DNA from 2 places in the Microbacterium sp. STRO-2N genome. Region 1 is predicted to be linked to the other one. Evidence: predicted binding sites of a transcription regulator. Region 1 holds the regulator's gene; the other holds the start of a gene.
What was found. The regulator HspR, encoded in region 1, represses chaperone genes until heat shock. The targets are predictions, from matches to a motif close to AAGTTGAGTCNNNNNGACTCAACTT.
Positions count from the first base shown of each region.

Region 2: AC3ANN_RS05865 (ATP-dependent Clp protease ATP-binding subunit) is a predicted target of HspR. The motif match lies at 1,465-1,489, and genes of this name have one in related genera.

Region 1 is NZ_CM173223.1:4,166,530-4,180,844, reverse strand. Features, by position in the region: gene AC3ANN_RS19150 (hypothetical protein) at 1-249, opposite strand, end outside; gene AC3ANN_RS19145 (DUF7927 domain-containing protein) at 246-9,248, opposite strand; gene AC3ANN_RS19140 (heat shock protein transcriptional repressor HspR) at 9,837-10,313, opposite strand; gene AC3ANN_RS19135 (DnaJ C-terminal domain-containing protein) at 10,355-11,347, opposite strand; gene AC3ANN_RS19130 (nucleotide exchange factor GrpE) at 11,366-11,977, opposite strand; gene dnaK (molecular chaperone DnaK) at 11,977-13,845, opposite strand; gene AC3ANN_RS19120 (GNAT family N-acetyltransferase) at 14,032-14,315, shown strand, end outside.
Region 2 is NZ_CM173223.1:1,269,438-1,283,752, reverse strand. Features, by position in the region: gene AC3ANN_RS05865 (ATP-dependent Clp protease ATP-binding subunit) at 1-1,451, opposite strand, end outside; gene AC3ANN_RS05860 (class I SAM-dependent methyltransferase) at 1,572-2,678, shown strand; gene nrdF (class 1b ribonucleoside-diphosphate reductase subunit beta) at 3,892-4,866, opposite strand; gene nrdE (class 1b ribonucleoside-diphosphate reductase subunit alpha) at 4,899-7,052, opposite strand; gene nrdI (class Ib ribonucleoside-diphosphate reductase assembly flavoprotein NrdI) at 7,037-7,483, opposite strand; gene nrdH (glutaredoxin-like protein NrdH) at 7,486-7,719, opposite strand; gene AC3ANN_RS05835 (MFS transporter) at 8,101-9,306, shown strand; gene AC3ANN_RS05830 (pilus assembly protein CpaE) at 9,319-9,738, opposite strand; gene AC3ANN_RS05825 (DUF7882 family protein) at 9,757-10,140, opposite strand; gene AC3ANN_RS05820 (MarR family winged helix-turn-helix transcriptional regulator) at 10,292-10,789, shown strand; gene AC3ANN_RS05815 (alpha/beta fold hydrolase) at 10,911-11,678, shown strand; gene AC3ANN_RS05810 (acyl-CoA dehydrogenase family protein) at 11,745-12,917, shown strand; gene AC3ANN_RS05805 (DUF445 domain-containing protein) at 12,910-14,208, shown strand; gene AC3ANN_RS05800 (agmatinase family protein) at 14,258-14,315, shown strand, end outside.

The sequences.
Region 1 (14,315 bases):
GGATGCCTCGACCTCGGCGAAGTCGGGAACCCGCAGCGTCACCGTGCCCGCGAACACCTCGGTACCGGCGTTCTCCACCTGCACGGTGTAGTCGAGCCGGTCGCCGGGCTCGGCATCCTCCCGCCCGTCCGAGACCGAGATCGACACCGCTGACGCCTCGTCAGCGGTGCCGGCGGCCGCGGCCGGCGCTGCCGGCGCTGCGAGGAGCAGCGCCGGCAGCGCGATCAGGATCGCGGCGACCGACCTCATGCGGTCCGCCGGCTGCGGCGGCGGATGCCGATCAGGAGCAGGATCCCGCCCACCACGAGCAGACCAGCCAGCGCGCCGATCAGCCACGGCGCGATGGCTCCACCCGTGACCGCGAGCGGACGCTCCACGATGGTGTCGACCTGGCAGTCCGCGACGCTCGGGTCGACGCAGTTGCCGCCGATCTCGCCGGGGCTGAACAGCACGTTGCGCATGACGTTGTCGCCGCCTTGCTCGGCGACCACGAAGGTGTACGACACCGTGGTCACCGCCCCGATCTCGAGCGCTCCCGCCCACGACAGGCGCGGCGCGTCGTACGCAGCTCCGCTCGAGGCGTCGCCGGCGTAGCGCGCGTCGTCGAGCACGCCGCTGAAGTCGTCGACGAAGGTCGCCGGCTCGTCCTCGCTGTACGCGACCTGCCCGGTGTTGCGGACCGTGATCGTGTAGGTCACGGTGTCGCCGGGCTTCACCCGCTCGCCCGCGTCCGAGGACTTGAGCGTCTGGTACGACTTCACGAGCGTCCGGGTCGAGCAGTCCTCGTCCGTCGACGCGACCGGGTCGACGGAGCCGCCGGCGGTGTCGCCCGGGTTCTGCGGCGCGATCGCGACGCAGTTGCTCGGGACCTCCTCAGGAGTCGTCACGACGTTGTCCAGGATGCCGTCGCCCGTGCGGGGCGCGTTGATCGTCACCGAGTACTCGATCGTGACGGACTCGCCCACCGGGAGCGCGCCCTGCCACTTCAGGCGCGAACCGACGAGCTGCGCGCCCTCGGTCGCATCGCCGTTGTAGGTCGCATCGTCGAGGACCTCGACCAGCGAGTCGTCGACCTGCGCAGGACGGTCGGCGGTCCAGTCGACACCGCCGTTGTTCGTCACCGTGATCGCGTACTCGACGACTTCACCGGGGAACGCGGTCTGCTTCGTCGAGGTCTTCTCCACGTGCACGGACGGGCCGCCGAGGTCGACCTCGCAGACGGGATCCTCGCTCGTGGGCGAGCAGTTGCCGCCCGGCGTGGTCGACGTGACCCGGTTGAACAGGATCTTGTCCGCCCCCTCGGGCACCGGGTTGCTCACGCTCACGCTGTACGTGAACGTGATGACCTCGTCGACGGCGAGCGGGCCGCTCCAGCGCAGGGCTCCGGCATCCGGATCCCACGTCACTGCATTCGGCACGACGCCGGCGACCGACGAGGAGGCGACCGCATCGAGGTTGTACGCGGCGTCGTCGAGCACCTCCGTGAGCGGGTCGTCCCACACCACGGGCTCATCGACGGTGTAGGCGACCTCGCCGGTGTTGCGGAGCGTGATCGTGTACGTCACGACGTCGCCCGGGAAGAACTCGGTGCGGTCGGCCGACTTCGCGAGGTGGTATTCCTTCACGAGGGTCGTCGTGTCGCACAGCGGGTCCTCCGAGTCGGGGCCGCAGTTCGACGGGATGTCGGGCGGGGTCACGATCCGGTTCGCGAGCGTGTGGTCGCCTCGGTTCGGGTTCGCGATCGCCACCTGATATGTGACCGTCGCCGTGGCGCCCGCGGCGAGCGGTCCCTCCCAGTGGATGCTGCCCGTCGACGCCACGAACGTCGCCTCGCCCACGCTCGCGTCAAGCTCCAGAGTGTCGGCCGTGACCGTGGTCACGTCGTCGAGGACGCGAGCCAGACTGTCGTCGAAGGTCGCCGGGACGTCAGCGGTGAAATCGACGGCGCCGGTGTTCTCGACGGTGATCGTGTACTCGATCACGTCGCCCGCGTACGCGACGTCCTGGTCCACGGTCTTCTCGAAGTGCAGCGCGCGCACCGGGGTCTCGGTGGAGCAGTCCGCCGCCGTGGAGTCGGCGCACCCGCCCTCGGGCGGAGTCACGACCGCGTTGCGCAGGATGCCGTCGGCCGGGGGCGTCGGCGTCTGCTGCGGATCGAGCACGGTGACCGAGTAGGTGACGACGGCGACGCCGCCGATCGGAAGATCGCCCGCCCACGAGAGGGCGCCGTCCGCGAACGTCGCGCCGCCGGTGATCCCCGTCGGACCGCTCGCGTCGTCGAGGACGCCGGTCAGGTCGTCGGTGAACGTCGCCTGGGTCGGAGCGGCGTACGCCACCTGGCCGACGTTCTCGACGCGCACGGTGTACGTCACGATGTCGCCTGGCTCGGCCTGCCGGTGGCTCGACGTCTTGACGGTGTCGTACGCCCGGATCGGCGTCACCGTCTCGCAGTCTCCGCACTCGCCGCCGGGGCCGGTCGGCGTCACGACGTTCTCGAGCAGGAAGTCGGCGTCGTCTGCCACGGGCGCGTCGACCGTCACGGTGTAGCGGATCGTCACGGTGCCTGCCACGGGCAGCTCGCCCGCCCATCGCAGCTCCGACTCGTCGGCATGCCACGACGGCGCGTTGTCGCTGTCACCCTCGACCGCCAGGTCGAACGGTTCGCTCGCGACATCGAGCACGTCCGTCAGGTCGTCGGCGAACGACGCGGGGTCGTCGTCGGTGTAAGCCACGGCGCCGGTGTTGGTGACGGTCACGGTGTACGCCACCTCATCGCCCGGGGTCACGACGGCGGGAGTCGAGGACTTCTCGACGAGGTAGCTGCGCACCGGCGTGTCAGTGGTGCACGTCCCGTCCTCGGCGCACTCGCCGGTCGAGCTCGTGACCGTGTTCACCAGGTGGTGGTCGCCCGTGTCGGGGTCGTCCACGGTGAGCGTGTAGCGGATCGTCACGGTCTGGTCGACCGAGAGCGGACCCTCCCACCGCAGCGCGCTTCCGGTCACGGTCGCCTCGCCCTGATCGGGATCGATCGTGATGGCCCGCAGGTCACCGGCGTCGTCCAGCACCTCCGACAGGTCGTCGACGATGTCGGCGGGCTCTGCGTCGGTGTACGCGACCGCGCCGGTGTTGCGAACCGTCACGGTGTAGGTGACGTCGTCGCCCTCGGTGAGCGAAGTCGCGTCGACCGTCTTCTCGTACTCGAACGACCGGATCGGCACCTCGGTGGTGCAGCTGTCGGCGTCGACGCACGACCCGCCGGCGCCGACCGGATCGACGTCGTTGACGAGGATGTCGTCATCCGTCTCCCCGTTGGCGGTCACGGTGTACCGGACGACGGCCTCGCCGCCGATCGGCAGCTCGCCCGACCACGTGAGCGTGGCGATCCCGTCGAAGACCGCGCCGCCCTGGAGCACTGCGCCCCAGTCGGCGTCGCGCAGCACGTCGGTGAGATCGTCGCGGAACCCGGCCGGGTCAGCAGCCGTGTAGGCCACGGCGCCGGTGTTGCGCACCGTCACGGTGTACACCACGGTGTCGCCGATCTCGACGACCTGCGGGTCGACGGTCTTCTCGACGCTGAACTCGCGCACCAGCACGGTCACGTCGCAGTCGCCGTCCGCCGACATCGGTGTGCAGTTGCCGCCGCGGCCGGGCGGAGTCTCGACCCGGTTGTCCATGCGGTGGTCGCCGGCGTCCGGGGCGTCGACGTCGACGGTGTAGACGAACGTCACGGTCTCCTCCACCGCGAGGGGGCCCGCGCCCACGAGCACGCCGTTCTCGAACGTGACCTGCCACCCCGCCGGCTGCGAGACGAGGACGGGGTTGCCCGAATCGCCGAGCGTGTCGGTGAGGTCGTCGCGGATCTCGGCGGCGTTCTCGTCGCCGATCGTCGTGCCGGTGTAGGCCTCCGAGCCCGTGTTCGTGACGGTGATGGTGTAGGTCAGATCCTGCTGACCCGGTTCCACGACCGTGTCGTTCACCGACTTCACGACCTCGTATGCGCGCGTCGGCACCTCGACCCAGCACCGCGGGTCGGCGAGATCGAACTCGGTCGCGGGGTCGCAGTTGCCGCCGGGGCTGTCGGTGCTCGCCCGGTTCATGAGACGGTCGGGCGGGGTCGTGGCGGCCGTGATGGTCACGGTGTACGTGATCGCGACCGGCTCGCCGCCCAGCGGCAGGTCGCCCACCCAGCGGATGGTCTCGGATGCCGCGTCCCACGTCGCCGTTCCGGCCGTGGCCGTGACGAGGCCGTCGAACGTCGCGTTCTGCAGCACGTCGCCGATCGGATCGGAGATCGCGGCCTGCGGTTCGCCGGGACCGGCCGGGTACGGCACGTTTCCGGTGTTGCGCACCGTGATCGTGTACGTGACCGAGTCGCCGACCTCGACGACATCGCGGTTCGCGACCTTCACCAGCTCGTAGGACTGCACGGGCGTCTCGGTCTCGCACACCGGGTCGGTCGAGCCGGTGTCGCAGTTGGCCAGGCCGGTCGGCGTCGTGATGCGGTTCGCGAGCAGGTGGTCGCCGCGGTCGGGATTGTCGACCAGTACGTCGTACTCGATCGTCACGGTGCCGTCGACGGGGAGCGGGCCGGTCCAGTCGAGGACCGAACCGCGATAGGTCAGGTCGCCGGCCGTCCACGTCACGCTGCCGTCGACGATCTCGCCGTCGTCGTCGATCGTCGCGTCGAGCTCACCGTCGTCGACGATCCCCGCGAACGAGTCGCGGAACGATGCAGGGAAGGCGTCGGTGAACGCGACGTCGCCGGTGTTGGTGACGACGATGCGGTAGTGCACGGTGCCGCCAGGGTTGACGTAGGCGGGGTCGGACGACTTCGCGACGTGGAACTGGGCGATCGGCGTCGTCGTGTCGCACAGGCCTTCGCCGGCGCAGCTGCCGCCGGTGCCCGTCGGCGTGACGGTGTTGTTCAGCGTCATGCTGTCGGGGTTCGGCGTCTGCTTCACGGCCACCGAGTAGGTGAAGCTCCGCACCTCGCCCACCGCGAGCGGACCCGACCACGTGAGGTGGCCGTCGGCGAACACGGCGCCGCCGGTGGCGCTGCCCGCCACGAAGTCCGCGTCGTCGAGCACGTCGGCCAGGTCGTCGTCGAACGATGCCGGGCTGTCGGCCGTGTAGGCGACCTCGCCGGTGTTGCGCACGGTGAGCGAGTAGGTCACGACGTCGCCGCGCACGACCGGCGCCTCGGCCGTCGACTTCTCGACCGTGTAGGACTGCACGCGCACGACCGCGCCGCAATCGGGGTCGGTCGAGCCGTCCTCGCAGTTGCTGCCAGGCGTCTCCGAAACGATCGTGTTCTCGAGCCGGTCGTCGCGCGTGTCCTCGTCCACGCCCGCGGGCTTGATCTGCACGTCGAAGCTGAACGACGTCGTCGCGCCGACGGCGAGCGGGCCGCTCCACGTGACGCCCGTGGCGGGGTCGAAGACGACCCCGGGCGACGACGAGCCGACCCACACGGCATCCTTCAGCACGTCCGTCAGCGGGTCGGTCACCGAGGCGGCCGCGAAGCCGTTCTCGCCGAACGCGACCTGTCCGGTGTTGCGGACGTCGATCGTGTAGGTGACGGTGCCGCCGGGGGTGACGGTCGACGGGGCCGCCGTCTTCGTGAAGTGGATGCCGGGAACGGGGTGCTCCGTCGTGCAGGTGCCGCACTCGATGTCGGTGCCGGGAGTCACCGCATTGCGCAGGCGGAAGTCGCCGACCTCGTCGTAGTCCTTCACCGTGACGGTGTACGTGATCGTGATGATCTCGCCGGGGAAGATCCTGTCGGAGGACCAGCGGAGGGCGTTGCCGTCGAGCACTGCGGTGCCGGGGTCGCCGTCCTCGGCCGAAGTCGCGACGGTGATGCTGTCTTCGTCGATCACGGCGTCGTCGAGCACGCCGGTGAGATCGTCCGTGAAGGTCGGCGAGAGGAAAGGCGCCGGGCTGTCTTCGGGCTCCGTGATCGTCACCGTGTAGGTGATGCGCTCGCCGGCGAGGACGGGCGTGCCGGATGCCGGGTTCGACGTCTTCGAGATCGTCGGAGGCAGCGGCACCACGATGCCGGCCGGGTCGCTCCCGGTCAGCGGCTCGCCGACCGGCGGCGTGACGTTCACGAACGCCTCGTTGATGGTTGTGCCGAGCGCCGCAGGGCCGGCGGTGCACTCACGCGACTCGGAGACGCCGGCCGCGAGCGAGGCGACCGTGTAGGCGCACTGCGGGAACATCGGGTCGGTCACGACCACATTCGTGAGGGTGCCCGTGCCACGGTTCGTCACTGTGATGCGGTACGGCACCGAGTCCTCGCGGGCGTACTGCGGGAAGTCGCTCGCGTCCTGGGCATCGTGCCACGCCTCAGGGTCGGTGCGGTCGCCGCCCTTCTCGAGGACGTACTTCTTGATCTCGATCTGGTTGCAGTCGGCGATCGTCGTGGTCGCCGACGACTTCATGGGCAGACCAGTGTGGGCGGCGATGCTGGTGGCGGCGTTGACGATGACCTGGCCGGGCTTGTTGTCGCCGGCAGCCGGGGCGGCGCAGTCGGTGCCCGTGGGAGCTGCCGTGGTGAAGTGCACGTCGAACGATTGCTGGGCGCCCGGCGCGAGCGCGGGACCGATCACGCGGATGGCGGTGGCGTTCGCGGGGATGGCGGCGTTCGTGCCGCTCAGGGTCACGGCGCTCCAGCCGACCGTGTTGCCCGCGATCGCACCTGGGTTGGTCCCGTTGGACTTCGTGCGCGGATCGTCGCTGAGCGTCCCCGGATCGGCCGTGGTGTAGAAGACGCGCCACGTGTTCACCGGCACGCTGACGCGCGTGACCTCGTAACCGCCGTCGATGTTCGTGCCGTTCTCGTCCCCCTTGTACGGGAGGATGTCGATCGTGTCGGTGTAGGCGTTCGACGACGGGTCGAGCGAATTCAGGGTCATGCGCCAGAACGAGCTGCCACCCGCGTAGGGCACGAACGTCGCCGCCGAGCTCTTGCCGAACGACGTCGTGCCGTTGTTCGGAACGACGACGGACGCCGAGGCCTGCCTGAGCGCCAGTTCGCGGTTGTCACCGGGCACGCGCACTTCGGCGGTGTTCGTGAGGGTGGTCCCCGGAGCGACCGACGAATTCGCCGGAAGCATCGCCTGATAGGTGATCACGCGCTGCGTGTTCGCGGGCGAGTTCGCCATGGCGAAGGTCAGCTGCTGTCGCCCGCTGACGGTGGTCGACGCCGGCGTGACCGTGGTGCCGTCGATTCGCGCCGAGCCGGCGATGTACTGCATCCCCGCCGGAAGCAGGTCCACCACAGTCAGGTTGCTGTTCGTCGGCGGTGTGGTCGTGCTGTTGGTCGCGGCCCGCACGGTATAGGTGACGGGCTGACCCGGCCCCGCGGTCTGCGGGCTGGCGGATTTCGAGATCGTGCCGGTGTTCCCGACGATGCGGAAGACGTCGCGGTATCCGTTGGTGCCGCCCGCCGCACCGGTGTACGGGCTCCAGGGGGTGGCCGCGGCGACGCTGCCGGAGCTGTGGCTCGCGTTGTACCACGTGTTCGCCGCCGCGGTCACGGTGTTGGGGCGGTTGAAGGACCCGACGGTCCAACCCTCCTCGGCGATGTTGTTCGGCGCGCCGGCGACCCACGGCGTCGCGTTCGCCTTGATGTAGCCGAAGCCGCGCACGAACACTCCGTACGGCTTGTCGACGGCGGGGTTCCACGTCGCCTTGACGGCGGTGACGTTGGCCGGCAGCTGCACGACGCTGGTCCCCGGAGTTCGCGGATCACCCACCGTCACCCCGCCGGCCGGTGTGGCGGGCACCCACGTGACGGCGGTGGAGCCGCACGTGAAGGTGTGGGTGTCGATGTTCGCGGTGGTGTACCAGTAGCGAAGAGTGGGCATCTGGATGTAGCCACCGCGCGCCGGGTCATGCCCGCCAGCGTCCATGTAGCGGTAGACGAAATTGTTGCTCTCCGGTGCCGGGAAGCTCGTCGCGCTCTGATTCATCGTGCAGACGCCGGCGATGTTGCCGGCGTTGGGTCCCCGGTAGTCGTTCCACGCGTAGGTCGTCGCCTGCGAGTACAGGGGAAGAGTGGCGCCGCCTGCGCCGGGGGTCCACGTCGAGCTGGTGCCGGCCGCGACGAACAGCTGGTCATCCCACGGGGAGCGGGACGACGTCGGAGTGCCGTGCCACGCGTTGCTGAAGTCGCCCGGGACATAGAGCGTGATCGCGTCGGTGTTGTTGGCGGTCGGATCGGCCGTCTGCTGCGTCGTGCCGGGGTACGTCCACGCGGGCGCGGCCGCGGTGAAGTTGAACGTCTGGGTCACCGTCGCCGGAGAGGGGTGCGACAGGATGAGCGCGCCGGAGGCGATGTAGTTCTTGCCGGCCGGGAGGTTCTGGCCCTTGGAGTCCTTCACCGGAACACGGGTGAGGCTGTAGTCGATGTTGGTGAGCGTGACGCGGTACTGCGTCGCGTTGAGCTTCGTGATCGTGCAGCCGCCGGGGAAGGCGGCGCGGTCGGGCCGGTTCGTCGCCGAGAAGGGGATGCCGGCAGCGATCTCGCCGTTGACCGGGCGACACTCCTCGGGGGTGATGAGGTTCGTGTTCGCCCCCGCGGTCGCGGTGGAGACGTTCAGCACGAAGGAGTAGTTCGCCGGACCCGGACGGCTGCCCGCGTTGGCGGCGATCGCCCAGTCGACGACCATGTATTGACGCTCGGCATTGCCCTCGAAGTACCGCGCCCTTTGACCGCCTTCGGCCGGGTTGCTCGAGGGCGTCGAGATCACGAGGTCCATGCCGTAGTTGTAGGTGACCGGCACGGGTGTCTGAGCAGCCACTGTCGACGGCGCCGCGGCCTGGTCGGAGTCGACGGAGCCCGACGCCGACAGGGGCTGTCCGTTGGTGCTCGTCGCGCGGATGGGCGTCTGGAGCACGGTCGCAGTGCCGGCCTTCACGGTACCGACGTTGCAGATCAGGGTGACGCCATCCGCCGAGATCGACGACACCGGCGTGACACCGGTCGTCTTGCAGACGGTGGGGAGGCTGGCGAACTTGCCGTTGCTTGCGGTCAGCGTCACGGTGACGTTGGTGACGTCCTCGTTCGACTCCGGCTGCTCGGCGTCGTTGGTGTTGATGTGCCACTCGGCGATGATCGGGTTGCCGTAGAGCACGCTCGTGGGCACGGGTGCGGCCCAGTTCGCCGTGATCTCGTGCTCGGCGACGATGGCCGCATTTGCGGCGGTGGTCGCCCCCGATACGACCATGAGAACGGCCGCCACGCCGGCCAGGGCAGCTTTCCCGAGTCGACGGACGCCCCCTCCCCTGCGCTCGCCGAGTGAAGCCCGAAGATGACCAGCCATGACGCCCCCCGAGGTGTCCGCGAGAGCGTTGAGGGCTCTCGCACGTGTGAAGGTCCTCGAGCGCACACACTGTCGATCGAGGTCCCCGGCGTGAAGATACCGCGCGTGAGAGCCGTCTCATCTGGAATTCACCCGCCGGGTCACCCGCTCCGGCGCAAGCCGCCCGCCGACCGAGCCCCGCCGGCTGGGGGACGGCGGGGCTCGCACCGAGGAGCCCTCACTCACTTCGGCGGGGTGGCGGCAGGGGAGACCGCCACGTCGGTGTTGTGGCCGTGCGCTTGCGGCGCATCAGCACCAGGTGGATCGCCCCCGCGAGAGCACGAGCGTGCCCACTCGTGTGAGCGAGAGCAGACCTGAGAACCGGGCGGGTTCTCGATCCTTAATGGTTGTACCAATGGGCGAGCCAGCGCCTGCGAAAGTTCACCCGGCCATCACCCGGCATGCGCCCGCGCGCGCACGCACGGCCACGAGTGCGAACGTGTCGCGCTCGCGATAGCTGGCAGGACCTCAGTCGTCCGACTGCTTCGTTGCGTCGGGACCCGAGGCCGGGGGAAGCGGCGTCCGCGGACGCCAGACCACGAGCTCGGTCGCGCGGCGCACGCGCGTGCCGTGCCGCAGCGTCACCACGGAGCCCGTCGAACCGGCGGCGAAGACACGCGCGCCCGGGCGCTTCTCGAGCTCCTCTCGCACGCGCTCCTCGAGGTCGCGGACGCGGCTGTGAAGCTCGCGCACGCGGTCCTCCAACTCGAGGATGCGGGCGATCGCCGGCAGACCGATGCCGTCGGCCGACATGCGCGCCACCTCCCGGAGCTGCGCGACGTGTCGCAGCGAGTAGCGGCGGGAGCCGCCCTGCGTGCGTGCGGGTACGACGAGACCGAGCCGATCGTACTGGCGCAGGGTCTGCGGGTGCATGCCCGAGAGCTCCGCGGCCACCGCGATCGCGAAGATCGGGGCATCCTCGTCGATGTCGTGCGGTTCCCCCATGTGCCTCACCTCCCTCTCGCTCCTGCTGTACGCCGCTGATCTCAGCCGCGCGCCTTGGTCATCAGGTCGGCGCGCGGGTTCTCCTTCGGCTCGAGGGCATGGAAGCGCTCGAGCGCCTCGCGCGCCGCGTCGTCGAGGTGCGACGGCACAGCCACCTGGACCTCGGCGAGCAGATCGCCGGTGCCCTTCTGGGTCTCCACGCCACGGCCCTTGACGCGGAGAACACGGCCCGACGGGGTGCCGGGGGCCACCCGCAGCTTGACGGGGTCGCCGCCGAGCGTCGGCACCTCGATCGTCGCGCCGAGAGCCGCCTCGGTGAACGTCACCGGCACCGTCACCCGCAGGTTCAGCCCGTCGCGGGTGAACACCGGGTGCGGCCGCACCGCCACCTGCACGACGATGTCGCCGGGCTCGCCGCCGTCGACCGACGGGCGGCCGCGTCCGCGAAGGCGGATCTTCTGCCCGTCGGATACGCCGGCGGGGATCTTCACCTTGAACGGCTTGCCGTCCTCGCCCTGCAACGTGATCGTCTCGCCCTTGGTCGCGGTGATGAAGTCGATCGTGGTGCGGGCGGTGACATCAGCGCCGCGCGTCGGTCCCCCGAACCCGCGGTACCCGCCCGAGGGCTGACCGAAGCGGCCGCTGCCGAAGCGACCGCCCTGCTGCTGATTGAACATCGCGAAGATGTCGTCGAAGTCCTCGGCGTTCTGGTACCGGGCGCCGCGCCCCTGCCCGAACATGCTGAACACGTCCTCGAAGCCGCCGGCACCCTGGCCGCTCGCGGTGAAGCGAGCGCCCGAGCCCATCGCCCGGATCTGGTCGTACTCCTTGCGCTGCTCGGGGTCGGACAGCACCGAGTACGCCTCGCTGATCTCCTTGAACTTGGCCTCCGCGGCCGCGTCGCCCTGATTCGAATCGGGGTGGTACTTGCGCGCGAGCTTGCGGTAGGTCTTCTTCAAGTCCGCGTCGCTGACGTCCTTCGAGACGCCCAGCATCGAGTAGAAGTCCTTGTCGAACCAGTCCTGGCTGGCCATGGATCCTCCTCCTCGGTGCTACTCGGCCGGCACGGCGACGACGACCTTCGCGGGACGAAGCTCGACCGAGCCCAGGCGGTAGCCGACCTCGACGACCTCGAGGATCGTCGGCTCGGTCGTGCCCGGCGTCGGCGCCTGGAAGATCGCCTCGTGCTGCTGCGGGTCGAAGACCTCGCCCGCGGCGCCGTACGTGACGATGCCCATGCGCTCGGCCAGGCCCCGCAGCTTCTCGGCGATCGCGGCGAAGGGCGTGCCCTCCTCGAGATCGCCGTGCTTCTCGGCGCGGTCGAGGTCGTCGAGCACCGGCAGCAGGCCCTTCGCGACCGCGCCCTTGGCGCGCTCGATCTCGATCTCGCGCTGCTCCTCGGTGCGCCGGCGGTAGTTGGCGTACTCGGCCTGCAGGCGCTTGAGGTCGTTCAGCAGCTGCGACTCGAGGTCGGCCAGCACGGCATCTTCGGCCGCAGCCTCGGCGCTCTGCTCCGCCCCGAGGATGTCGTCGACCGTGAGCTCGTCACCGTCGGCATCCGTCTCGCCCGCGTCGTCCTTGCCCTCCTGCGGGTCGGACCCGGAAGCCTGCGCTTCCGGGTCCTCGCCGCCGGGGACCTCGTTCTCGAAGTCCTTGTCAGTCATCAGGCCTTCTTCTCGTCCTCGTCTTCGACGACCTCGGCGTCGACGACGTCCTCGTCAGAGGCGGTCGAAGCCTGCTCGTCGGCCGGAGCCTCGGTGCCGGCATCCGTCGACTGCGAAGCCTGGTTTGACGCGTAGATCGCCTCGCCCAGCTTGCCCTGAGACTGCGACAGCTTGTCGAAGGCGGCCTTCACCGCGTCGTCGTCGTCGCCCGCGAGCGCGGTCTTGAGTGCGTCGACGTCGGCCTGGACCTCGGTCTTCACGTTCTCGGGCAGCTTGTCGTCGTTGTCCTTGATGAGCTTCTCGATCGAGTACGAGAGGGTCTCGGCCTGGTTGCGCACCTCGGCCGCCTCGCGACGCTTCTTGTCTTCGGCGGCGTGCTCCTCGGCCTCGCGCACCATGCGCTCGATGTCGTCCTTGGGCAGCGACGAGCCGCCGGTGATCGTCATCGACTGCTCCTTGCCGGTGCCCTTGTCCTTCGCCGACACGTGGACGATGCCGTTCGCGTCGATGTCGAACGTGACCTCGATCTGCGGGATGCCGCGGGGAGCCGGCGCGATGCCGGTCAGCTCGAAGGTGCCCAGCGGCTTGTTGTCGCGCGTGAACTCGCGCTCGCCCTGGAAGACCTGGATCGCGACCGACGGCTGGTTGTCGTCGGCGGTCGTGAAGGTCTCGCTCCGCTTGGTCGGGATGGCGGTGTTGCGCTCGATGAGCTTCGTCATGATGCCGCCCTTGGTCTCGATGCCGAGGCTCAGCGGCGTGACGTCGATCAGCAGCACGTCCTTGCGCTCGCCCTTGAGGACTCCGGCCTGGAGCGCGGCGCCGACGGCGACGACCTCGTCGGGGTTCACACCCTTGTTGGGCTCCTTGCCGGTCTCCTGCTTCACGAGCTCCGAGACGGCGGGCATGCGGGTCGAGCCGCCGACGAGCACGACGTGGTCGATGTCGCCGACCTTGATGCCGGCCTCGCGGATGACGTCCTCGAAGGGCTTCTTGGTGCGGTCGAGCAGGTCCTTGGTGAGGTCCTCGAACTTCGCGCGCGTGATGGTCTCGGACAGCGACACCGGACCCGAGTCGGTCAGCGACAGGTACGGGAGGTTGACGCTCGTCGAGGTCGAGCTCGACAGCTCCTTCTTCGCCTGCTCGGCGGCCTCCTTGAGGCGCTGCAGCGCGATCTTGTCACCCGAGACGTCGACGCCGGTGGTGTCCTTGAACTGCTTGATGAAGTAGTCCACGAGGCGCTGGTCCCAGTCGTCGCCGCCGAGGCGGTTGTCGCCGGCCGTCGCGCGCACCTGGATGGTCGAGAAGTCGTCGTCCTTGCCCACCTCGAGCAGCGACACGTCGAAGGTTCCGCCACCGAGGTCGAAGACGAGGATGAGCTCGTCCTCCTTGCCCTTGTCGAGGCCGTACGCCAGGGCCGCGGCGGTGGGCTCGTTGATGATGCGCAGGACGTTGAGGCCCGCGATCTCGCCGGCCTCCTTCGTGGCCTGGCGCTCGGCGTCGTTGAAGTACGCGGGCACGGTGATGACGGCATCCGTCACGGTGTCGCCCAGGTACTGCTCGGCGTCGCGCTTGAGCTTCTGGAGGATGCGCGCCGAGATCTCCTGCGGCGTCCACTTCTTGCCGTCGACCTCGAAGGTCCAGTCGGTGCCCATGTGGCGCTTGACCGACGAGACGGTGCGGTCGACGTTGGTGACGGCCTGGCGCTTGGCCGTCTCGCCCACGAGCACCTCGCCGTCCTTGGTGAATGCGACGACCGAGGGGGTCGTGCGGAAGCCTTCGGCGTTTGCGATGACCTTGGGCTCGCCGCCCTCCAGGACGCTCACGACCGAGTTGGTCGTACCGAGGTCGATTCCGACAGCACGTGCCATGTGTTCTCTCCTTCGTGGGGGCGACGACGGATGCCGCGGCCCGCGGTTCGTGTGAAAAGCCGGCTCGCAGACCCAAAGCTGAGTCGCGATGACTCAACGATACGCCGGGGTGCGGCATCCGTCAATTCGAACTTGACACGACTCGACTCAAGTTGTCGAAGTGCGCTGCATCGCGATGATGGATGCGTGCCGCTTCCCTGGGACTTCCGCCCTCTGCGCGGACAGCGTGTGACGCTCGATCTCCTCGGTGCCGACGACCTCGACGACCTCGCCGCCATGCAGGGCGACCCCGACGTGTGCCGATACCTCCTCTATGAGGCACGCCCACGGGAGAAGGTGGCCGAGATCCTGGCGCGGGATCGTGCAGCCACGCGGCTCGCAGACCAGGGCGACTACATCCAACCTGCGATCCGCGCGGCCGACGGAGCGTTTCTGGGCACGATGTACTTCACGATCTCGAGCCTCGACGA
Region 2 (14,315 bases), 1.3 Mb from region 1:
TCGGTGATCTCGTCACGGATGCGCGAGGCCTCCTCGTAGTGCTCGGCCGAGACGGCTGCGTTCTTGTCGGCCTCCAGCGTCGCCAGGCGCTCCATCAGCGCGCTCACGTCGACCTGGGCGCCGAGACGCAGGCGCAGTCGCGCGCCCGCCTGGTCGATGAGGTCGATGGCCTTGTCGGGCAGCACGCGGTCGGGAAGGTAGCGGTCGCTGAGCTCGACGGCGGCGCGCAGCGCCTCGTCGGTGTACACGATGCCGTGGTGGTCCTCGTACGCGGACTTCAGGCCCCGCAGGATCAGGACGGCGTCCTCGATGGACGGCTCGCCGACCTTCACGGGCTGGAACCGGCGTTCGAGGGCAGGGTCCTTCTCGATGACGCGGTACTCCTTGAGCGTCGTCGCGCCCACGAGGTGCAGCTCGCCCCGTGCGAGGCGGGGCTTGAGGATGTTGCCGGCGTCCATGCCGCCGTCGCCGGCGCCGCCCGCGCCGACCACCGTGTGCACCTCGTCGATGAACACGATGAGCTCGCCCTGGTGCTCGGCGATCTCGTCCATCGTCTTGGTGAGGCGCTCCTCGAAGTCGCCGCGGTAGCGCGTGCCTGCGAGCATCGCCGCAAGGTCGAGCGCGACGACCCGCTTGCCGGCGAGCTGCTCGGGCACGCCGCCGTCGACGATCGCCTGCGCGAGGCCCTCGACGATCGCGGTCTTGCCGACGCCGGCCTCGCCGACGAGCACCGGATTGTTCTTGGTGCGTCGGCTGAGGATCTCGATCGTCTGCTCGATCTCGTCGGCTCGCCCGATGACGGGATCGAGTCGCCCGGCCACCGCGAGTGCGGTCAGGTCGGTGCCGTACGTGTCGAGCATGGGCGTGTCGGATGCCGCGGCATCCGTCGCGTCATCTGCTCCGGGAGCACCGCCCGGCGACACCGTCTCGCGCACGCTCTGCGTGAGGGCCTCGGCGGTGACGCCGGCGCGCGCCAGCACCTGGCCGGCGGGCGTATCCTGCGCGAGCACGAGCGCGAAGAAGAGGTGCTCGGGGTCGACGTAGGTCGAGCCCGACGAGCGCGCGACCTGGAACGCGTGGAACAGCGCACGCTGCACCGACGGCGTCACGACCGCCCCGTCGACGTCGGCGGGGCTCGAGGCGGCGGGGAGCCGCTCCTCGGTCGCCCGCACGATGCCGCGGGGGTCGGCGCCGATGCGCTCGATGGCGTCCTTGGCGGGAGCCTCGGCCGCGAGGATCCTCAGCACGTGCAGGGCGTCGAGCTCCCGCTGGCCGCGCTCGAGCGCGTAGGCGCCGGCGCGCTGCAGCAGCTGCTGCGTGCGCGCGCCGAGGAACCGGCTGAGGTCGATCGAGCGCTCGACGCGCGCGCGCTCGCCGGCGAGATACCGCGCGAGGAACTCGTCGAACGAGCTGGCGTCGTCACCGGCGGAGGGGGTGAAGTCTTCGGGCATTCCATCTCTCCTGAACTTGAGTGAGGGACTGTCAAGTTTACGAACTTGAGTACAGCCGTATCAAGTTCAACCAGCTCCTTCCGGTCATATTCCCGGGTTACGGCGATCTACGGTGGAGCCGTGACCTTCTCGCTCGACGCGCTCCGGCGCTGGCCCGACATCGAGGCGCCAGACCTCGTGGCGACGGATGCCGCCGACAGGCTGATCCTCGACGAGTCGGCGTCGTCGCGCGCCCCTGCGAGCGACGCCGTCGCGGTCATCGGCGACGCGTACGGCGCGCTGACGCTGGGCGCGGCCGCGGACGGCGGTCACGGCATCCGCGTCCATCAGGACGCCCTCACCGGTGAGCGGGCGCTCGCGACGAACGCAGAGCGGTTCGATCTCGCCGACCGCTACGCCTCGCTGCCACTGGCCGCGGACCTCGTTCACGGCGCGCGGGTCGTGCTCGTGCGGCTCCCCCGCTCGCTCGACGCGCTGCGCGACATCGCAGGACTGATCGCCGCACACGCCTCGCGCGAGGTCGTCGTGTACGCCGGCGGGCGTGTCAAGCACATGTCGCTCGCGATGAACGACGTGCTGCGGCAGCACTTCGAGCGGGTCGACGTCACGCATGCGCGCCATAAGTCCCGCGTGCTCGTCGCGCGCGGTCCGCACGGCGGCCGCGATCCCGAACCCCGGCGCGCCGTGCACGACGGGCTCGTGGTGTGCGCGTTCGGCGGGGCGTTCGCGGGCGCGTCGATCGACATCGGCACGCGGTTCCTGCTCGAGCAGCTCCCCCCGGCGATCCCCGCCGACGGCGCTGTGATCGACCTCGCGTGCGGAACCGGCGTCATCGCGACCGCCCTCGCGATGAGGCATCCCGCAATCCGCGTCGTCGCATGCGATCAGTCCGCAGCCGCCGTCGCCTCGGCGCGTGCGACCGCCGACGCGAACGGCGTCGGCGATCGGATCGACGTCGTGCGAGACGACATGCTCGCGTCGCAGCCCGATGCCGGCGCGTCGTTCGTCGCGGTCAACCCGCCGTTCCACTCCGGCGCGGCCGTGCATGAGGGAATCGCACCACGCATGTTCGCCGACGCGGCGCGCGTGCTCCGGCGCGGCGGCGAGCTCTGGGCGGTGTGGAACTCGTCTCTGCGCTACCGCCCGGCGCTCGAACGCCTCGTCGGGCCGACACGTCAGGTGGCACGCAACAGCAAGTTCACCGTCACCGCCTCGGTGAGGCGCTGAGCGTCCGGCTCAGCCCGTCGTGTCGGCCCACGCCGGAGCGGGGGCGCCGTCGAGGAGCGTCCGCTGATGTCGCCGCCGCGCAGCCGCAAGAACTCCACCGCGTGGTGGAGGCTCACCATCGAGGCAGCAGCGGATCGAACTGCTCGTCGATGTCGAACAACCCGCCGTGGATCAGAGCAACCGAGGTGCGCGCGCGCTCGGTCCGGAACGTCGGAGAGAGGGCCGGGCCTCGGTGCTGGGGACACCGAGACCCGGCCGCCACGGCTATCGCACTCCCCAAGGCGAGCGAGTTCCGCGGCGAGGAGCGGCGTTGGGGACACCGCGTCCGTGGGTGCTGGGGACACCCATGATGACGCTATCAACGCGCAGACGACGTCGACCGGAAAGGGATCTCGACACGCCGATTGGTCGGACCTGTTTCGACGGGCGCTGATGACGCCCCCGGTCATCGGTTCAGAGCTACGCGTGGATCGCGCCTGGGAGAGATACGGGTGCCCGACGGGACCTCGTACATCGTGGAGCTGCAGTCGGGTCTGCGGCGCGGCGCTCCAGGAGGCTGGCAGCGGTTCTGGTGCCACGGCTGCCGACTCGTCGATCTGCCGACCACGGACTCGCCCCGCATGAGTGCCCGAACTCCGATCTCCATCGCGGAGTGGCCCGCCCCGCAGCGATGCTCAGCTTTCGGTGAGCTTCTCCTTTACAGCATCGCGGACAGCACGTCCCCCATATGGGGGACGTGCTACGTTGTCGATGCGGATCTGAGGTCGCCTGGGGAGGCACTCAGGCTGGGACCGCGCACGGAGGGGCAGCGATCTGGGGACGCAATACCTCCGCCCCAGCGACGTCGCTCCCCTCGGGTCGCTGTGAAGCACCCGAGGGGAGCGACGGATGAGTATCACGGATGACGCGCTCAGCCGCGCGGCCGGATCCGTCCAACGATGCCGCCGGTGTCGGCGTAGCCGCTCCCCCTTCCCACGCCGCCGGATCCGGATCGAAGAGGACCGGTCACCGTGAGCGGGCGCCCATGACCGATCCTCGCCTTCCGCGTGGGCAAGGGACCTGACGGTGGCGGTTCGGCGACGACGCCGCTCCACTCGCCTCCCTGACGGCGAAGGCAGGCAAGGCCCCCGGACCGACCACCCCGAGAGGGCGATCGGGCCGGGGGCCTTGTCATCACGTGCGGACGCGCTACTTCCGCGGAATCATGCGGTTCTCAGAAGTCCCAGTCCTCGTCTTCGGTCGCCTCGGCCTTGCCGATGACGTACGACGAGCCCGACCCCGAGAAGAAGTCGTGGTTCTCGTCGGCGTTCGGCGACAGGGCCGACAGGATCGCCGGGTTCACGTCCGTGACCGTCGAGGGGAACATCGCCTCGTAGCCCAGGTTCATGAGGGCCTTGTTGGCGTTGTAGTGCAGGAACTTCTTGACGTCCTCGGTGAGGCCGACACCGTCGTAGAGGTCCTGCGTGTACTGCACCTCGTTGTCGTAGAGCTCGTACAGCAGCGAGAACGTGTAGTCCTTGAGGTCGTCGCGCTTGGCCTGGTCGACCGTCTCGAGTCCCTTCTGGAACTTGTAGCCGATGTAGTACCCGTGCACGGCCTCATCGCGGATGATGAGGCGGATGAGGTCGGCCGTGTTGGTCAGCTTCGCCCGGCTCGACCAGTGCATCGGCAGGTAGAAGCCCGAGTAGAACAGGAACGACTCGAGCAGCGTCGAGGCGACCTTGCGCTTGAGAGGCTCGTCGCCACGGTAGTACTCCATGACGATGCGAGCCTTCTTCTGAAGGTTCTCGTTCTCGATCGACCAGCGGAACGCCTCATCGATCTCCTTTGTGGAGCACAGCGTCGAGAAGATCGACGAGTATGACTTGGCGTGCACCGACTCCATGAACGCGATGTTCGTGTAGACGGCCTCCTCATGCGGCGTGATCGCGTCCGGGATCAGCGACACCGCGCCGACGGTGCCCTGGATGGTGTCGAGCAGCGTCAGGCCGGTGAACACCCGCATCGTGAGGGTCTGCTCTTCGGGGGTGAGCGTGTTCCACGACTGGATGTCGTTCGACAGCGGCACCTTCTCGGGCAGCCAGAAGTTGTTCACGAGGCGGTTCCACACCTCGAGGTCCTTGTCGTCCTGGATGCGGTTCCAGTTGATGGCCTGGACATGATCCAGGAGCTGGAGCTTCTCGCTCATGTTCTCTCTTTCCAAAATCCCAGGTCAGACCATCAGAGCGTGCACGAGACGCACTCGCTCATGTCCGTTCCCTCGAGGGCCATCTGGCGCAGGCGGATGTAGTAGATCGTCTTGATGCCCTTGCGCCACGCGTAGATCTGCGCCTTGTTGATGTCGCGCGTCGTGGCGGTGTCCTTGAAGAACAGCGTCAGCGAGAGACCCTGGTCGACGTGCTGCGTGGCGGCGGCGTACGTGTCGATGACCTTCTCGTAGCCGATCTCGTAGGCATCCTGGTAGTACTCCAGGTTGTCGTTCGTCATGAACGCCGCCGGGTAGTACACGCGCCCGAGCTTGCCTTCCTTGCGGATCTCGATCTTGGCCGCGATCGGGTGGATCGACGACGTCGAGTTGTTGATGTACGAGATCGAGCCGGTCGGCGGGACCGCCTGCAGGTTCTGGTTGTAGATGCCGTGCGTCTGGATGGACGCCTTCAGCTCGCGCCAGTCGTCCTGCGTGGGGATGTGGTGCCCGGCGAACATCTCCTTGACCTTGTCGGTCGCCGGCGCCCACTCCTGGTCGATGTACTTGTCGAAGAACTCCCCCGACGCGTACTTCGAGTCCCAGAACCCGTCGAAGACCTCGCCGCGCTCGATCGCGATGCGGTTCGACGCGCGCAGCGCGTGGAAGAGCACCGTGTAGAAGTAGATGTTCGTGAAGTCGATGCCCTCTTCGGAGCCGTAGTACACGTGCTCGCGAGCGAGGTAGCCGTGGAGGTTCATCTGGCCGAGACCGATCGCGTGCGAGCGGTCGTTGCCGGCCTCGATCGAGCGCACGGAGCGGATGTGGCTCTGGTCGCTGACCGCGGTGAGGGCGCGGATGCTGGTCTCCACCGTGCGCGCCAGGTCGCCGCCGTCCATCGCCAGGGCGATGTTGAGCGAGCCCAGGTTGCACGAGATGTCCTTGCCGATCTGGTCGTACGACAGGTCCTCGTTGAAGGTCGTCGGCGTGTTGACCTGCAGGATCTCGCTGCACAGGTTCGACATGTTGATCCGGCCCTTGATCGGGTTGGCCCGGTTCACCGTGTCCTCGAACATGATGTACGGGTAGCCCGACTCGAACTGGATCTCGGCGAGGGTCTGGAAGAACTCGCGCGCGTTGATCTTGGTCTTCTTGATGCGCGGGTCGTCGACCATCTCGCGGTACTTCTCGGTCACCGAGATGTCGCCGAACGGCACGCCGTACACGCGCTGCACGTCGTACGGCGAGAACAGGTACATGTCCTCGTCGTTCTTGGCGAGCTCGAACGTGATGTCGGGGACGACGACGCCGAGCGAGAGCGTCTTGATGCGGATCTTCTCGTCGGCGTTCTCACGCTTGGTGTCGAGGAACCGCATGATGTCGGGGTGGTGGGCCGACAGGTACACCGCGCCTGCGCCCTGACGCGCACCCAGCTGGTTGGCGTAGCTGAAGCTGTCTTCGAGCAGCTTCATGACCGGGATGATGCCGGAGGACTGGTTCTCGATCTGCTTGATCGGGGCGCCCGACTCGCGGATGTTCGACAGCAGCAGCGCCACGCCGCCACCGCGCTTGGACAGCTGAAGCGACGAGTTGATGCCGCGCGAGATCGACTCCATGTTGTCTTCGATGCGCAGCAGGAAGCACGACACGAGCTCGCCGCGCTGCGCCTTGCCGGCGTTGAGGAACGTCGGCGTCGCGGGCTGGAAGCGGCCCGAGATGATCTCGTCGACGAGCGACGTGGCCAGCGCCTCGTCGCCGTCGGCGAGCGCGAGAGCGGTCATGACGACGCGGTCTTCGAACCGCTCGAGGTAGCGCTTGCCGTCGAAGGTCTTCAGCGTGTAGCTCGTGTAGTACTTGAACGCGCCGAGGAACGTCTCGAAGCGGAACTTCTTGCCGTACGCGAAGTCGTTGAGCTGCTGGATGAACTCGAACGAGTACTTCTCGAGCACCGCCGGCTCGTAGTACTCCTTCTCGACGAGGTAGTCCAGCCGCTCCTTGAGGGAGTGGAAGAACACCGTGTTCTGGTTGACGTGCTGCAGGAAGTACTCCCGTGCAGCGCGCTTGTCGGCGTCGAACTGGATCCTGCCGTTCGCGTCGTACAGGTTGAGCATCGCGTTGAGGGCGTGATAGTCCATGCCCTCGAAGCGTGCCTCCGTCTTGAAGTCGGCCTCGGTCAGAGTTCCCACCATCGTTCCAATCCCGCGTTCACGCGTTCCACATCTTCTGGCGTGCCGAATACCTCGAGCCGGTACAAGTGCGGCACGTTGCACTTGCGGCTGATGATGTCGCCGGCGAGGCAGAAGGCATCGCCGAAGTTGGTGTTCCCTGCGGAGATCACTCCGCGGAGGAGACGCCGGTTGCGCTCGTCGTTGAGGAACCGGATGACCTGCTTGGGAACCGCACCCTTCTCATGCCCCCGACCCTGGCCTCCGCCATAGGTCGGGGTGACGAGAACGTAGGGCTCGTCGACCACGAGCGCCGGATCCGTGGAGTGCAGCGGGATCCGGACCGCTCTGGCTCCCAGCTTCCCGACGAATCGGGCGGTGTTGCCCGAGACGCTCGAGAAGTAGACCAGGAGAGGCGCGCTCGTCGCGACGCGCTGCGCCACGACTGCGGACATGGTCAGGCCAGACGCGCGGCGAGCTCGTCGATCTTGTCGGGGCGGAAGCCCGACCAGTGGTCCTCATCGGTGATGACGACCGGCGCCTGGAGATAACCCAGCGCCTTCACTTGCTCGAGGGCCGAAGGGTCCTCGGAGAGGTCGTGGACTTCGTATTCGATCCCCTTCGAGTCGAGTGCTCGATAGGTCGCCGTGCACTGGACGCACGCAGGCTTCGTGTAGACCGTGATCGCCATCTCGATTCCGTCTCCCTCAACTTCGTTCCGGTCACTTCCGGATGTTTCTCCAGCGGGCCCCCCACCGGGAGTCCAATACTACATATGGGTACCGACATTCGATAGCACCACAAGGGGTAGTAGTTACATCCGTGTGATTTTCCACCGCTCTCCCCATGTACAACACAGGTTCTCCACCGATTCATCCACAGTCGGCGAAGGCTGGAAAACGCCTGGATCACACGGGATTCGCATGCCACGGCCACATCCATCCACAGCCTCGAAGCTAGATCGGGGGTCCGACATCGGATCCGCCTGTGGATGACGCGTACGGCGTGTCGCGGCGTGTCGCGTGGCCCCCCGGCGTGTCGGCCGGCGTGGACCAGGCATTAGCGTTGTGTGGTGGCCGGCTACCGCGATCTCCTCCGTACTCCCGGGATCGGCCGCATCATCGCAGCGCAGCTCACCGCGCGGTTCCCGAACGGCATGACGAGCCTCGCGATCCTGCTGCACATCGAGGCCGTCACCGGCTCGTACGGCGCGGCGGGCCTCGTCCTGGCGGCGACATCGATCGGGCAGGCGGTCGCCGGGCCGGTGACCAGCCGCTGGATGGGCCGCTGGGGCATGCGCAGGGTGCTCACCACGACCCTCCTGGTCTGTGCGGCGTCGCTCACCGCGGTCGCCCTCCTCGCACTGCCGCTGCCGGGCTACATGGTCCTGGGCCTCGTGTGCGGGCTCTCGACTCCGCCCGTGCAGTCTGCAGTCCGCACGATCTACCCCAAGATGGTGACGTCCCGCCAGCTGACCCCGCTGTTCTCGCTCGACGCGTCGCTGCAGGAGATCATCTGGATCATCGCCCCGGTGCTCATCACGTTCGTCGCGACCCAGGTCGGGACGGTGCCCGCGCTCCTGCTCATCGTGGTGATCCTGCTCGGCGGCGGCGCGTGGTTCATCCTCTCCCCCGAGGTGGGGCGCGTGCGCATCCCGCGCAGCCGGCGCGGCATCGGCAAGGTGCTCGCGAAGCCCGCCGTGCTCCTGGCGACCGTGGTCGGGTTCCTCCTCATCGGCGCCTGCGCGGCCGTCGAGGCCGGCGTCGTGGCGACGTTCGACCACGGTGGCCTCGAGGCCGGCATCGTGCTCGCGCTGTTCTCGGTGGGGAGCCTGGCCGGGGGGCTCGCGTTCGGGCACATCCCGATCGGACCGTGGGCGATGGCGCGGCGCCTCGCCATCGTCGCCGCCGGCCTCACGCTGACGATCGTCTCGCTGGACGTGTGGTGGCTGAGCGGCACCCTCGTGCTGGCGGGCATCGGCATCGCGCCCGCCCTCGCGGTGCTCTTCGCCATGACGTCGGCCAGCGTGAAGTTCAGCGACACCGCCGAGGCGTTCGGGTGGGTCGCCACGGGTCAGCTCATCGGCGCGGCCGCGGGGTCCGCAGTCGCAGGGTTCCTCATCGACGACATCGGTCCGAGCGGTGCGTACGTGGCTGCGGCAGGTTTCGCCGTCATCGGCCTCGTCGTGGCGATCGTGTTCGTGCGCGGCTTCCCCGATCTGCGCGATCGGGACGCCAGCCCGATCCCCGACACGGAGCCGGTGCAGACCGTCGGCTGAGCGCGCGGAAGGTCACGCGACACGGCGCAGCATCTCCAGCACCGCCAGGGCGTACGCGTCGGCCGGCTCGGGATGCTCGAACACGAGCACGTCCTCCGCTCCTTCGGACCGACGGAGGGCGATCTCGACCTCGTGCGTGTCGGGCAGCCGCCGGAGCGCCCGGAACGCGCCGCGCAGCAGCTCGCGCAGCTGGTGCTCGTGCGGCAGCCATAGCGCATCCTCGAGCGCGACCGAGTCGAGGGCCCACTCGGTCGTTCCGTTGAAGGCGAGGAGCTTGCCGGTGGGGTACTCGCGCGGCTCGATCGTCATCTCGCTGACCGTGAAGACGTCGGCCTCGAACTCGGGCTCGTCCAGTTGGAACCGGTCGCCCGAGCTCGGGTGCCACACGAGGCCGGCGTCACGCAGCGCGGTCGCCAGTTCGGTCGAGATCATGTCTCCATTCTCGGACCGTCACGCGGCGACGAGCTGGCCCACCCCACTGCGCGAGTCCTGAGCGGCAGACACAGGAGCGAGGGCCGGGTCGTCGAGCGCCGCCACCTGGTCCTCCCAGTCGAGCACGATGCCGCCGCTGGAGTTCGCCTGATTCGCGAGATCCCGCAGGTACTCCCCATCGAGGGGCTCGGGGTCCGGGTTCGCGAAGACGAAACGCAGCGGGATCGAGGGCTGCATCCAGATGGACGTGCGGCCGGGCGCCTCGCCGTCGCAGTGCCGCCAGGTGAGGAGGAAGCTCTCGCCGCGCCGAAGCTTGGTGGTCGCCACGACTTTCACGTGCGCCAGGATCCGGTCGGGAATCTCGGCCGGACCGGACTCCGAACCGTAGTAAAGGTGCGCCATGTCTCTTCCCTTCTCCCGTTTTCACTCACTGTATCTCGTCCAGTGAGTTTCTAGTACAGTGTATAAGTATCTTAGTGAATAAGAAACCCTCTGTCTGTCCTAAACCGTGGTGTATTATGCTGAGGCTTACGAAGCTTCGCGGAGGTATGTCATGCCACTGACCGTCGTGCGTCACGAAAGCGAGCACCTGTACGCCGACCAGCCCAAGACCGAGGCAGGTCGGAGGCTCTCCGAGGCGATCCTCCACCTCTGGCGGGCCGAACGTGATCAGATGGAGCAGGCGCAGCGGTCCTCCGAGCTCTCGACGATGGACCTCACCGCCCTGCGCTATCTCGTGCAGGCGCGGCGTGACGACCGCGACTTCGGCCCCAAGGACCTCATGGTGATGCTCAACACGTCGAGCGCGACCGTCACCAACGTCGTCGACCGGCTGGTGGCGCGCGGCTTCGTGCGGCGAGTCGAGCACCCGAGTGACCGGCGAGCGCATTTCGTGGTGGCGACGGACGCCGCGGTCCAGCGCGTCGACGACTCCTTCGCGCCGCACCACTCCGCGATCGTGGCGGTCATCGACAGCCTTCCCGAGCACGAGGCCGACTGCGCGGCCGATGTCGTGCGTCGCATCGCCGACGAGCTCGAGAAGTTCGCCTGAGCCGAGCGACCGACCGCGTCGCGCCGCCGCGGGAACCGAACCTGCCAAGTCGGGCGCGAAATCGTGCCAACCGTCGTCTCGGGGACGGAACCGGTCATGCGTCGCTTCTAGGCTGGGCGTCATGGTCGCTCCCGTCACCCTCCCCCGGTCGTCCTGGGGCTCTCCGACCGCTCCTCGCCGGGCTCTGCTCGTCCACGGACTGGGGTCGAACGGCGCCCTGATGTGGCGTTACGGCGCGGCCCTCGCCGACGTGGGATGGCGCGCGGATGCGGTGGACCTGCGCGGACACGGCACGGCTCCGCGCACCCTCGACTACACGCTGGCGGCCTACGCGGCCGACCTGGCCGAGACGCGACCGGACGCCAGCCCGGACGCAGAGCCGTGGGACCTCGTCATCGGACACTCGCTCGGGGGCGCGGCATCCGTTCTCGCCGTTGCGGGCGACCCGTCTTGGACGCGCCGACTCGTCCTCATCGACCCGGCGGTCGCGCTCACCGACCGCGACCGCGACATCGTGCGCGACAGCCAGACGCGCTCGTTCGACGACCCGAGCCAGGAGGCGGTGCGCGCGGAGCACCCGCGGTGGCACGAGCAGGATGTCGAGCTCAAGGCGCTGTCGGCGCAGCAGGCGAGCCGCTGGGCGGTCGAGCAGACCAGCGTGCAGAACCGCGTGTGGGACGTGAGCGACGCGGCGCTGCGCGTCGAGGTGCCCACCCACGTGATCGCCTCCGACCCGTCGGTGTACTCGATCTTCGCGGGCAAGCCCGCCGAGCGGGTGGTCGCGCAGAACCGCCTCTTCACGATGTCGATCGTCGAGGGCGCCGGGCATTCGCCGCACCGGGACGCTCCGGACGCGACCGTCTCGGCGCTCCTGCGCGCGCTCGAGTGAGCCGCACGCCGCTCTGATTCGCGACGCTACGCGCCGTGCTGCGATTCGTGGCGTAAGAATGGCGGGGTGACCGCATTCGATCCGCGCGAGATCCTGCCCGACGCTCTGCTCGAGCGGTTCCGCGAGCGAGCCGCGGTCCACGACCGCGAGAACACGTTCCCGGACGACGACCTGGCAGACCTGAAGGATGCCGGATACCTCGCGATCCTCGTGCCGCGCGCGCTCGGGGGACGCGGTCTGGGCCTCGCCGAGGCATCCGTCCTCCAGCAGCGCCTCGCGGGCGCCGCGCCCGCGACCGCGCTTGCGATCAACATGCACCTGGTGTGGACCGGGGTGGCGAAGGTCCTCTCCGACCGCGGCATCGACGCGCTGCGGTTCGTGCAGGAGGGTGCGGTCGGCGGCGAGGTGTTCGCGTTCGGCATCAGCGAGGCCGGCAACGACCTCGTGCTGTTCGGGAGCGGGACGGATGCCGCCCCGCTGCCCGACGGCGGCTACGCATTCACCGGCACGAAGATCTTCACGTCGCTCGCGCCGGTCTGGACGCAGCTCGGGCTCCACGGCCTCGACACGACCTCCGCCGACGCGCCGCAGATGGTCTATGCGTTCGTTCCGCGCTCCGAGGTGCAGACCGGGCGCATCGTGGTGCGCGACGACTGGGACACGCTGGGCATGCGGGGAACGCAGTCGCGTACCACCGAGCTGCACGGCGCGGTGGCCGCGGCGGATCGCGTCGTGCGCCGTCTCGCGCCGGGGCCGAACCCCGATCCCCTGGTGTTCGGCATCTTCAGCGTGTTCGAGCTGCTGCTCGCCTCGGTGTACACCGGGATCGCGCGCCGCGCCCTGGACGTCGCGGTCGCCGCGGCCGGCACGCGCACGTCGAAGAAGACCGGCAAGGCGTACAGTCAGGACCCCGACATCCGCTGGCGCATCGCCGGCATGGCGCTCGCCTACGACGCGCTGCCCCCGCAGATCGAGGCTCTCGCCCGCGACGTCGACACGCTCGCCGATCACGGTGCACGCTGGTTCTCGCTGCTCGCGGGTGTGAAGCACCGGGCGGTGACGGCGGCGAAGTCGATCGTGGACGAAGCGGTTCTCGTCGCGGGCGGATCGTCGTACTTCACGGCGAACGAGCTCAGCCGCCTGTACCGCGACGTGCTCGCGGGCCTCTTCCACCCGTCCGACCCCGAGTCCGCGCACTCCACCGTGGCGACCGCATGGCTCGGTCCGCTCGATGACTGACACGACGCGCATCCGCCGCACGGCGCGGACCCCCACCCATCTGCTCAGCGCCGCCGACCAGGAGCGCCGGCGCGGCCTGCGCGTGATGAAGGGCGTGGCGCTCGGCGCCCTGCTGTTCATGGCCGCGCTGTTCGCGGTCTCGTTCGCCTTCGAGCAGGACGTGCCGGCACTGGCGTACGTGCGCGCCGCAGCGGAGGGTGGCATGGTAGGCGCCCTCGCGGACTGGTTCGCGGTGACGGCCCTGTTCCGGCATCCGCTGGGCATCCCGATCCCGCACACCGCGATCATCCCGAACCGCAAGGACGAGATCGGCCGCAACCTCGGCGAGTTCGTCGAGACCGAGTTCCTGCGCGGCGACGTCGTGCGCACGAAGCTCGAGGCCACGCACATCGCCGCGCGCCTCGGCGAATGGCTGCGCACACCCGCACACGCCGAGCGGGTCGCGGCCGAGGCGTCCGTCATGGCGGCGAACGTCCTCGGTGCGCTCAGCGACGACGACGTGCAGGACGTCATCGAGGACCTCGCACGCGAGCATCTCATCGCGCCGGAGTGGGGCCCTCCGCTCGGCGAGTGGCTCGCGCGGATCGTCGACTCCGGCGCGCACCACGGCGCCGTCGACATGGCGCTCGACACGATCGCGGTGTGGCTCGACGCGAATCACGCAGCGTTCACCGGGCTCGTGTCGCGACGGCTGCCGTCGTGGCTGCCGTCGGTCGCGCAGCGGCTCGTCGACGACACCGTGTACAACGAGGCCGTGAAGTTCGTCGCGGCGGTGCGCGCCGACCCCGCGCACCCCGCCCGTCTCGCCGTGGACGGCTACCTCGATCGCCTCGCCGACAACCTGCAGCACGATCCCGCGACCATCGGGCGCTTCGAAGACGCCAAGCACGCCGTCTTCGACAGCCCCCGCGTGCGCGAACTCGCCGCCGCGGCCTGGAACACGGCGAAATCCGGACTCCTGCGCTCGCTCGCCGACCCCGACAGCGGGCTGCGTCGCCGGGGATCCCAGGCTCTCGCCGAGATCGGCGACCGGCTGACCACGGATGCCGCGCTCCAGCGCCGCGTGGACACGTGGGTCACCGATGCCGTGGTCTTCCTCGTCGACCGCTACCGGAGCGACATCGCGTCGATCATCACCGACACCGTGGAGCGATGGGACCCGGCCGAGACGACCGAGAAGATCGAGCTCATGGTCGGCCGCGACCTGCAGTACATCCGCCTCAACGGCACGATCGTCGGCGCCCTCGCGGGCCTCGCGATCTTCTCGATCGCGCACGCGCTGCTGGGCTGATGCGATCGCGGGTCTACGTCCCGGCGTGACGGACGGGTAGCGTCGAGCCGTGACGCTTTCCCACGACCCGCTCTGGCCGCGCGCGGGGGCCTGGCCCGCCATCGACG